Regions from separate parts of the Pseudomonas sp. RL_105y_Pfl2_101 genome, predicted to be linked through region 2. Evidence: predicted binding sites of a transcription regulator. Region 2 holds the regulator's gene; each other region holds the start of a gene.
What was found. Region 2 encodes sigma-54, which starts transcription at its own class of promoters, with help from an activator protein. Its sites were predicted from a motif close to ANTGGCATNNANNTTGCTNT; they were not measured.

Region 1 (3,274 bases), on a different contig from region 2:
CAGCCCGGCCAGGTTGAGCATCAGTTCACCGCCCGTTTGGCTGATGGTCACACTGCTGACCGTGGCCGGCAGGTTGGTGATCAGCGACGTAGCCTTGCCATCGATGGTGGTTGAGGCAGCAAAGGTGTAGGTGCCCGACTCAAGCGTCGTGCCCGCGTCGTTCTTGCCATCCCAGATGAAAGCGGAGTTGCCAGCGTTCTGGCTGCCCAGGTCAATGGTGCGAACGGTCTTGCCGTCCTTGTCCACGATCTTGACGGCGACGGAGGACACCGATGTCGGTACCACCACCGTGCCGTTGAGGCTCTTGGAGGTATCGACCACGGCCTTGTCGCCCGGGGCGATGACCGAGCGGCCTACCAGCGACGAAGCTTGCAGGGCCTGGGACGAGTTGTAGTTGCCGGCGATGCCACTCACGGTCTCGTTGAGCGTGGTGATGCCTTCCAGGCTGCTGAACTGTGCCAGTTGGGCAACGAACTCGCCGTTATCCTGCGGTTCCAGCGGGTTCTGGTTTTTCAGCTGGGTGACCAGCAATTGCAAGAATGCATCCTTGCCCAGCTCCTTCTTGCCGGCGGCCGTGCCGGTCGCCGAGGACAGGCCATCGCTGGTGCTAGCGGTCTTGACCGAGGAGTTGGCCAAAATCTCGTTGAGGCTCAAACCGCTGGTAGTGTTGGTGACGCTCATGTGAATCGCCCCTTATCACTGACCGAGGGTCAGGACCTTCTGCATCATGGTTTTGGCGGTGTTCATCATTTCGACGTTGGTCTGGAACGAACGACTGGCGGAAATCATGTCGGCCATTTCCTCGACGACGTTGACGTTCGGGTAGTAGACATAACCCTTGGCGTCTGCGGCCGGATGGTTTGGCTCATAACGGGCTTCGAGGTTGCTCTGGTCTTCGACCACGCCAAGCACCTGCACGCCCTGCCCGGCCGCGTCCTGCTCCTGGAACAGCGAGTCGCTGCCGCCGGACTGGCCGCCCTGGAACATGGTGGCGAATACCGGGTGGCGGGCGCGGTAGGTCTGATCGATGCTCGACGAAACGGTCTCGGCGTTGGCGATGTTACTGGCAACGGTGTTCAGGCGAGTGGTCTGGGCACTCATGGCACTGCCGGCAATGTTGAATACGCTAGCGATCGACATGGCTTACTCTCCGCGCAGGGCCGATACCAGCCCTTTGAACTTGCTGTTGAGCAGGGTGAAGCTGGCCTGGAAGTTCACGGAGTTTTCCGCGTAGTTGGACTGTTCCAGTTGAGCGTCGACGGTGTTCTGGTCGATCGAAGGTTGCATCGGCGTGCGATACATCAGCGATTCATCGCCATTGCCCAAGCCTTCGGCTTCGATATGACGGCTGTTGGTCATGTTCAAGGCGAAGTGGCCGTTCTTGGTCTTCTCGTTCTGCTCGGCGAGCACTTTGGAGAAGTCCAGGTCCCGCGCCTTGTAGTTCGGGGTGTCGGCGTTGGCGATGTTGTTGGCCAGGACTTCGGCACGCTGGGCGCGGAAGCTCAGGGCCTGTTCGTGGATACCGAGCGCTTTATCGAAGCTGATGCTCATGTCGGAAACCTTTGGGTGACCAGAATGTACGTACGACGGCTAAAGCAAGCGTCGTGCCATTTTCAAAAACCCCATAAACCGGGGCTTTGCAGGCTGCGGCAAAGCGGCAATGCCAGAAAAGCGGCAACTGGTTTCCGCAGGCTGCCGCTTTTCTGCCGCTTCTGCAGGACAAATGCGTTTCATTGTGGGAGCGAGCCTGCTCGCGATAGCGGTGTGTCAGTCCACATTGATGTCGCCAGGAGTACCGCATCGCGAGCAGGCTCGCTCCCACAGGAAGCAGTGGTGGACTGGAAGAAACCGGCAGGCAAAAAAAACGGGAGCCCCGTGGGGCTCCCGTTTTTTGACAACCCAAGCCAATCACTTCGCCTGGTAGATGATCCCCGGACTGCATTGGACCATTTGGTAATGATCCGGCAAACCGTTCAACGCCTCGGAGGCGCCGAGGAACAGGTAGCCGCCCGGCTTGAGCGTGCTGTGAATGCGCAGCAGGATGTCTTTCTTCACTTCGGCGGAGAAGTAGATCAGTACGTTACGGCAAAACACGATGTCGAACTTGCCCAGACTGGCGTAGCTGTCCAGCAGGTTGAACGAGCGGAACTCCACCCGGCTCTTGATCGGTGCCTTGACCACCCATTTGCCCGGCCCTTTCGGATCGAAGTAACGTTGCAGGCGATCCGGTGACAGGCCCCGGCCGATGGCCAGGCTGTCGTACTCGCCGGTCTTGCAGTTATTGAGCATGGTCCCGGACAGATCAGTGGCGACAATCTGCACGCCGCCTTTCAACTGGCCGAGGTTGGACCGCTCGAACTCATCGATGGACATCGACAGCGAATAGGGTTCCTGCCCCGACGAACAGGCCGCCGACCAGATCCGCAGACGCTGGCCCGGGCTGGCCTTGATGGCCGCCGGCAACACCCTGTTCTTCAACACCTCGAACGGGTAGGTGTCGCGAAACCACAGGGTTTCATTGGTGGTCATGGCATCCACCACCATCTCGCGCAAACCACTGCGCGGCTGGGTCTGGATGCGCTGGACCAGTTCGCCCAACGATTTCAGGCCCTGTTGCTCCATCAATTTATTGAGACGGCTCGACACCAGGTATTGCTTGTTTTCACCAAGCAAAATGCCACAGGCTTTTTCCAGGAAGACCCGGAACTGTTCGAAATCCAAATTACCCGTAGACAAAATACCGCCTCTTTCATCGTGTTGACTTGCCGGACGCACAACGCGCCCGACCTTATTATTCTTTATTCTGCTGCCTTGATCCGTTCGACGACCCGGGAAGCCAGGTCATCGGGACGGAATTTCGCCAGGAAATCGTCGGCGCCGACCTTCTTGACCATCGCCTGGTTGAAAACCCCGGACAACGAAGTATGCAAGATGATGTGCAGCTTTTGCATGCGCGGGTCGCTGCGAATTTCCGACGTCAGGGTGTACCCGTCCATCTCCGGCATCTCGATGTCGGAGATCATCATCAGGAATTCTTCCTCGGGCTTCTTGCCCTCCTCGACCAGCTTACGCAGGTAATCCAGCGCCTGTCGTCCGTCGTTCAGCGCCACCACCTCGACGCCGACCGTTTGCAGGCAACGGGTCACCTGCTTGCGGGCCACCGACGAGTCATCGACGGTCAGCACCCGCAGCGAAATCGCCTTGTGCTGGGTTTCGGCATCCACCACACCCGCGGAGATCGCTTCCGGTGTGGGCGCCACTTCGGCGAGGATCT
Region 2 (3,274 bases):
CCAAGGATCGCGTAGTCCTGATCGACCGCGCCAAGGTCATCGACAAGGACAACAACGTGACCCAAGGCGAGAAAATCGTCTACGACACCAACAAGAAACTCGCCAGCGCCGGTCGCGCCACCGGCAGCAAGGTGACCGAGTCGCGTCCGCGGATCGACATGGTGATCCAACCGAAAAAGAAAACCGACGAGCAGAAGGCCCAGTAATGGCAACTCTGAAAGCTCAGCACCTGGCCAAGAGCTACAAGAGCCGTCAAGTCGTGCGTGATGTCAGTCTGTCCATCGACAGCGGCCAGATCGTCGGCCTGCTCGGCCCCAACGGCGCGGGCAAGACCACCTGCTTCTACATGATCGTCGGCCTGGTCCAGGCCGACCAGGGTCGCGTGCTGATCGACGACCTGGACGTCAGCCACCAGCCGATGCACGGCCGGGCGAAGGCAGGTATCGGCTATTTACCGCAAGAAGCGTCGATCTTCCGCAAACTTTCGGTTGCCGACAACATCATGGCGATCCTCGAGACCCGCAAGGAACTCGACAAGGCCGGTCGTCGCCAGGAGCTGGAAAGCCTGTTGCAGGAATTCCACATCAACCACATTCGCGACAACCTGGGCATGAGCCTGTCCGGTGGCGAGCGGCGTCGCGTGGAAATCGCCCGCGCCCTGGCCACCGCACCGAAGTTCATCCTGCTCGACGAACCGTTCGCCGGCGTGGACCCCATTTCGGTGGGCGACATCAAGCAGATCATCCATCACCTCAAGGCCAAGGGGATCGGCGTACTGATCACCGACCACAACGTGCGCGAGACGCTGGATATCTGCGAAACCGCCTACATTGTCAATGACGGCCAGCTGATCGCCGAAGGTGACTCCGCAGCGATCCTGGCCAATGACCTGGTCAAGGAAGTGTACCTGGGCCATGAGTTCCGCCTGTAAGCACAAGTGTCTGGCGAATTGCCCGAGCGTCGTTTAATTTTATTATGGCGACGCTCTAGGCAAACACTTCAGTTTCAGGCATATAATTTGCTTAAGTTTGGCGCTTCGGCGCCCTGTAGTGGATGGCGCATGTGCGCCGGCGAATAAGGTGTTAAGCCCCTGCCATGAAACCATCGCTAGTCTTGAGAATGGGCCAGCAGCTGACGATGACACCGCAGCTGCAACAGGCCATCCGCCTGCTCCAATTGTCGACCCTGGACCTGCAACAGGAAATCCAGGAGGCCCTGGAGTCCAATCCGATGCTCGAACGCCAGGAAGAAGGCGACGACTTCGACAACACCGACCCGCTGGCCGACAACGTCGAGCAGAAGACCAATACCGAAATCCCGGAACCGGCCTACCAGGAAGCCGCCCCGACGGTGGACAACCTCGAGGACGGCGAATGGAACGAACGCATCCCCAACGAACTGCCCGTGGACACGGCCTGGGAAGACGTCTACCAGACCAGCGCCAGCAGCCTGCCAAGCAGCGATGACGACGAGTGGGACTTCACCACCCGCACCTCCGTTGGCGAAAGCCTGCAAAGCCACCTGCTGTGGCAGCTGAACCTGGCGCCGATGTCAGACACCGATCGCCTGATCGCTGTGACCCTGATCGATTGCATCAACAACCAGGGCTACCTGGACGAGACCCTCGAAGAAATCCTGGAAGCCTTCGACCCCGAGCTCGACATCGAGCTGGACGAGATCGAAGCCGTCCTTCATCGCATCCAGCAGTTCGAACCGGCCGGCATCGGCGCCCGCAACCTGGGCGAGTGCCTGTTGCTGCAACTGCGCCAGTTGTCCGCCAAGACACCGTGGTTGGTCGAAGCCAAGCGGCTGGTCACCGATTACATCGACCTGCTGGGCGGCCGCGACTACAGCCAACTGATGCGTCGCATGAAGCTCAAGGAAGATGAGCTGCGCCAGGTCATCGAGCTGGTGCAGAGCCTCAACCCACGCCCTGGCTCGCAGATCGAATCCGCCGAACCTGAATACGTGGTCCCCGACGTGATCGTGCGCAAGCACAATGATCGCTGGCTCGTGGAGCTCAACCAGGAGTCGGTACCCAAGCTGCGGGTCAACGCCCAGTACGCCGGTTTTGTAAAGCGCGCCGACACCAGCGCCGACAACACCTTCATGCGGAATCAGCTGCAGGAAGCGCGCTGGTTCATCAAGAGCCTGCAAAGCCGCAACGAAACCCTGATGAAAGTGGCCACCCAGATCGTCGAGCATCAGCGCGGCTTCCTGGAGTACGGCGATGAAGCAATGAAACCGTTAGTCCTGCATGACATTGCCGAGGCAGTGGGCATGCACGAGTCGACGATTTCCCGGGTAACCACCCAGAAATTCATGCATACCCCTCGGGGCATCTATGAATTGAAATACTTTTTCTCCAGCCACGTCAGCACCTCCGAAGGCGGCGAATGCTCGTCCACGGCCATCCGCGCGATCATCAAAAAACTGGTGGCTGCGGAAAATCAGAAAAAGCCGTTGAGTGACAGCAAGATCGCTGGTTTACTGGAGGCACAAGGCATTCAGGTGGCCCGCCGCACCGTCGCCAAATACCGCGAATCCCTCGGGATCGCGCCTTCGAGCGAACGCAAGCGGTTGATGTAACGAGCCACGCCACAGCGTTCCAGTGGCAGGCATTTCTGCCTGCCGCTTTATGCACTGGCAACGAAGGAGAAGCTGTATGCAAGTCAACATCAGTGGACACCAACTGGAAGTGACCGACCCCCTGCGCACCTACATCGGCGAAAAACTCGACCGATTGGAGAGGCATTTCGACAAGATCACCAACGTGCAAGTCACGATGAACGTCGAGAAACTGCTGCAGAAAATCGAAGCCACGCTGCATATCCCCGGCGGAGAAGTGGTTGCCAACGCAGAGCACACAGACATGTATGCCGCGATTGACCTGCTGACCGACAAGCTGGATCGCCAACTCAAAAAGCATAAGGAAAAGACCCAGAGCCTCCTCCAGGGCGCAACCGGTCGTTAACCCCCCCAATCCATGATCCGACTAGAAACCATCCTGACCCCCGGCCGTTCCCAGGTGAACGCGCCGGGCGGCAGTAAAAAGAAAGCCCTCGAACACATTGCCAACCTGATCCACCGCGAGGTGCCGGATCTGGAAATGCAGGACGTCTTCGAGGCCCTTGTTGCCCGTGAAAAACTCGGTTCCACCGGTTTTGGCAACGGCATCGCCATTCCCCACTGCCGTCTCAAGGGTTGTGCCGCGCCGATCAGCGCGCTGTTGCACCTTGAAACCGCTATAGATTTCGACGCCATCGACGGCGCC
Region 3 (3,274 bases), on a different contig from region 2:
TACCGCGTGGGCACTGGCTCGCGCGGCGCCAAGGCAACTGTAGATACTGGCCGGGTTGGCCGCTTCCAGGGCAAAGAAATGCAGCAGCCGCTCGGCGTGCAGCTCGCCGTGTCGCTCCCGGTAATCATCCAACGTGCCAGTGATCAGCAATGGCATGGCCAGCTCGTGCAGGCCGTCGCCACGCCCGTCCTGGGGCATCAGTGACAACGAATAGCTGACGTCGAGCATCCGTGCGAGGTTTTCCGCACGCTCCAGGTAGCGAGACATCCAGTACAGGTCCGAGGCGGTTCTACTGAGCATGGCAGTTCCTCAATCCTCGACTACCCAAGTGTCCTTGGTACCACCGCCCTGGGATGAATTCACCACCAGGGAGCCTTCGCGCAACGCCACCCGTGTCAGCCCGCCAGGCACCACGCGGGTCTCGCGCCCCGACAGCACAAACGGCCGCAAGTCGATGTGACGCGGGGCGATGCCGTTTTCGACAAAGGTCGGGCAGGTCGAGAGCGACAGCGTCGGCTGGGCGATGTAGGCGTGCGACTTGGCCTTGATCCGCTCGCGGAAGGCATCGATCTGCGCCGTCGTCGCGGCCGGCCCCACCAGCATTCCGTAACCGCCGGAACCCTGGGTTTCCTTGACAACCAAATCGGGAAGATTTGCCAGCACGTGGGAGAGCTCAGCAGGATTACGACATTGCCACGTAGGGACGTTCTTCAGGATCGGCTCTTCGTCCAGGTAAAAACGGATCATCTCGGTGACGAACGGGTACACCGACTTGTCGTCCGCCACACCCGTGCCGATGGCGTTGGCCAGCACCACGTTGCCGGAACGGTAGGAGGACAAAAGTCCCGGCACCCCGAGCATCGAGTCTGGATTGAAGGCCAGTGGATCAAGGAACGCGTCGTCGAGGCGACGGTAGATCACGTCCACCGCTTTCGGGCCATCGGTGGTGCGCATGAACACTTTGTCATCGCGTACGAACAGGTCGGCACCTTCCACCAGCTCCACGCCCATCTCCCGGGCCAGGAATGCGTGCTCGAAGAACGCGCTGTTGAAACGCCCCGGCGTGAGCACCACGACACTGGGATCGTCCAGCGGGCTGGAGCTTTTCAGGGTGTCGAGCAGCAGGTTCGGGTAATGGTCGATGGGGGCGATGCGCTGGGCGGCGAACAGTTCGGGGAACAGACGCATCATCATCTTGCGGTCTTCGAGCATGTAGCTGACGCCACTGGGCGTACGAAGATTGTCTTCGAGCACGTAGTACGTGCCGTCACCGTCGCGTACCAGATCGACACCGCAAATATGGGCATAGATGTCACGCTGCAGATCAAGCCCCTGCATCGCCAGTTGGTACTGCTCGTTAGCCAGCACCTGCTCGGCCGGAATGATCCCGGCCCGGATGATCCGCTGCCCGTGGTAGAGGTCGGCCAGGAACATGTTCAGCGCCTTGACCCGCTGGATGCAGCCGCGTTCGACCACCCGCCATTCACTGGCCGGGATGCTGCGCGGGATCGTATCGAAAGGGATCAGGCGCTCTGTCCCCTGCTCGTCCCCGTAGAGCGTGAACGTAATGCCGGCACGATGAAACAACAGGTCGGCTTCACGCCTGCGTTGCGCCAGCAGCTCATCAGGCGTTTCAGCCAGCCAGCGGGCAAACGCCTGGTAATGCGGGCGTACCTGGCCGTTGGTATCGTACATTTCGTCAAAACCGCTGCGGATCATGCCGTACTCCTTGTCACCCTGGCAGCAAGGCTTCGCAAGCCCCGTGCCATCGGCATAAACGCTTTATGATCAACGGGTTGGGTTCTCCTCTAACAGGCCGCGCACTTTTCCAGTGCAGCAGATGCCTCCACCCGCAGCCCCTGCTTCATTGCGATGCAGGGGCGTCGCCCTGCTGAGCATAGTCACGGAAAAACGACGCAGCTTGATCTGGATACAGTTAGGTACAAAATCTGGCGATTGCGGTGTTGACGGGGGCATGCTCACCTATTCCGCGTCCACCACAAATCCCTGTGGGAGCCAAGCTGGCTCGGCTCTCACAGGGATTCTCGGTTAGCTCACAGACATGAAAACGGCCGACACAAAGGTCAGCCGTTGCTGTGGTTGCGGTGAGTGACTGTCAGGCCTGCAGGCGCCGGATCTCTTGCTTGACACCCCAGCCCTCGATAACACCACCCAAGGGTTCGACGACGGCCTCAAAGTCTTGCTCGAAGTCGCCGATGTCATCGTAAGTGGCGTACATCACCCGGCTCAGTTCCAATGACCAAGCCCCGTCGTCCCGTGCACTGATCTGCGCGTTCAACGACTCTCCCCGAAAATGACCTGCCGCCCTGCGCGCCCGCTCCTCGTCCGGGAAAATGGCGTAGAACTCAATGGGATGAAATCGGGAAAAATCGAAACCGCCTTCTTTCATGCGGCGCAATACGCTGGTGCTGATGTCTTCTTGATAGGCTGTGCTCATGAAACGTCCTCCTGAAACCAATGGATAGACTTTCCGTCTTCCCGTGCGTGAAGCCCTCAGGCTTCCAGCGGTACGGCATCACATGGCCGTCGGGACACAAGCATGTAGCTGACAAGACCGGACCTTGGCGATCCTTTCGCTGATCTCAATTGCAGAGTAGCCGTAAGTGGCAGCCACTGCCAAGCGAGACCAGGCACCGTTTCATGAAATCGGTGTAATGCTGATGATTTCGATACTGTGCTGGGACTTGAGGTTCTTGACGGTGGGATCCTCAATACGACCTTCCAGGTCGTTGAGGTCCAGTTGGGCGGGCACAGGCAGCAATTTTTCACGAATCAATTGTGCTGCCTGCTCCATCGTAGGCTCCTGGTCGCAGTCGAACCGCTCGGCGATGGCTTCGCCGTGATCATCCACGAAAGTGATTTTCCACTTTTGCATCGGTGTCTCCTTGATCAATTCAGGGCCTGGCTTACCTTTATCTCGACATTGAGGGCCGGACAATCGTTCCTCTGGGCGTCTGGACGGTACATATGAAAAGACCGCCTCTGGGGCGGTCTCTGGGTGTGAAGCCGTGGCCGATCAGTTTTCGGCGCGCTCCTTCAGGGCTTTCAAGGTGTTGAACGGCGCATCCACCACGAACTTGTTCGCCAGCCAGGACGGTACGTCACCCCCTGGTTCGGTGTGGACCTGGTAGGTCACTTCGATCTGGTCAGCGCCCTTTGGCGTGAACTTCCAGAAGCCGTCGATCTGGGTCACCCGCACGAAACCCTGCTCTTGAGGCAGGTAATTCGGCACGCCCTTGAGCTTGCGGGTCAG

Region 1: the regulator sigma-54 is predicted to act here: its motif matches at 1,593-1,612, upstream of flgB (flagellar basal body rod protein FlgB).
Region 3: the regulator sigma-54 is predicted to act here: its motif matches at 1,751-1,770, upstream of AACY31_RS22560 (circularly permuted type 2 ATP-grasp protein).

The regions. Positions count from the first base shown of each region.
Region 1 is NZ_CAXAPG010000006.1:177,130-180,403, reverse strand. Features, by position in the region: gene flgD (flagellar hook assembly protein FlgD) at 1-681, opposite strand, end outside; gene flgC (flagellar basal body rod protein FlgC) at 697-1,140, opposite strand; gene flgB (flagellar basal body rod protein FlgB) at 1,144-1,551, opposite strand; gene cheR (protein-glutamate O-methyltransferase CheR) at 1,909-2,736, opposite strand; gene AACY31_RS10015 (chemotaxis protein CheV) at 2,799-3,274, opposite strand, start outside.
Region 2 is NZ_CAXAPG010000021.1:53,417-56,690, forward strand. Features, by position in the region: gene lptA (lipopolysaccharide transport periplasmic protein LptA) at 1-206, shown strand, start outside; gene lptB (LPS export ABC transporter ATP-binding protein) at 206-931, shown strand; gene AACY31_RS20045 (RNA polymerase factor sigma-54) at 1,096-2,589, shown strand; gene hpf (ribosome hibernation-promoting factor, HPF/YfiA family) at 2,666-2,974, shown strand; gene ptsN (PTS IIA-like nitrogen regulatory protein PtsN) at 2,987-3,274, shown strand, end outside.
Region 3 is NZ_CAXAPG010000028.1:25,049-28,322, forward strand. Features, by position in the region: gene AACY31_RS22555 (alpha-E domain-containing protein) at 1-300, opposite strand, end outside; gene AACY31_RS22560 (circularly permuted type 2 ATP-grasp protein) at 310-1,719, opposite strand; gene AACY31_RS22565 (ribonuclease E inhibitor RraB) at 2,117-2,458, opposite strand; gene AACY31_RS22570 (hypothetical protein) at 2,660-2,896, opposite strand; gene AACY31_RS22575 (START domain-containing protein) at 3,038-3,274, opposite strand, start outside.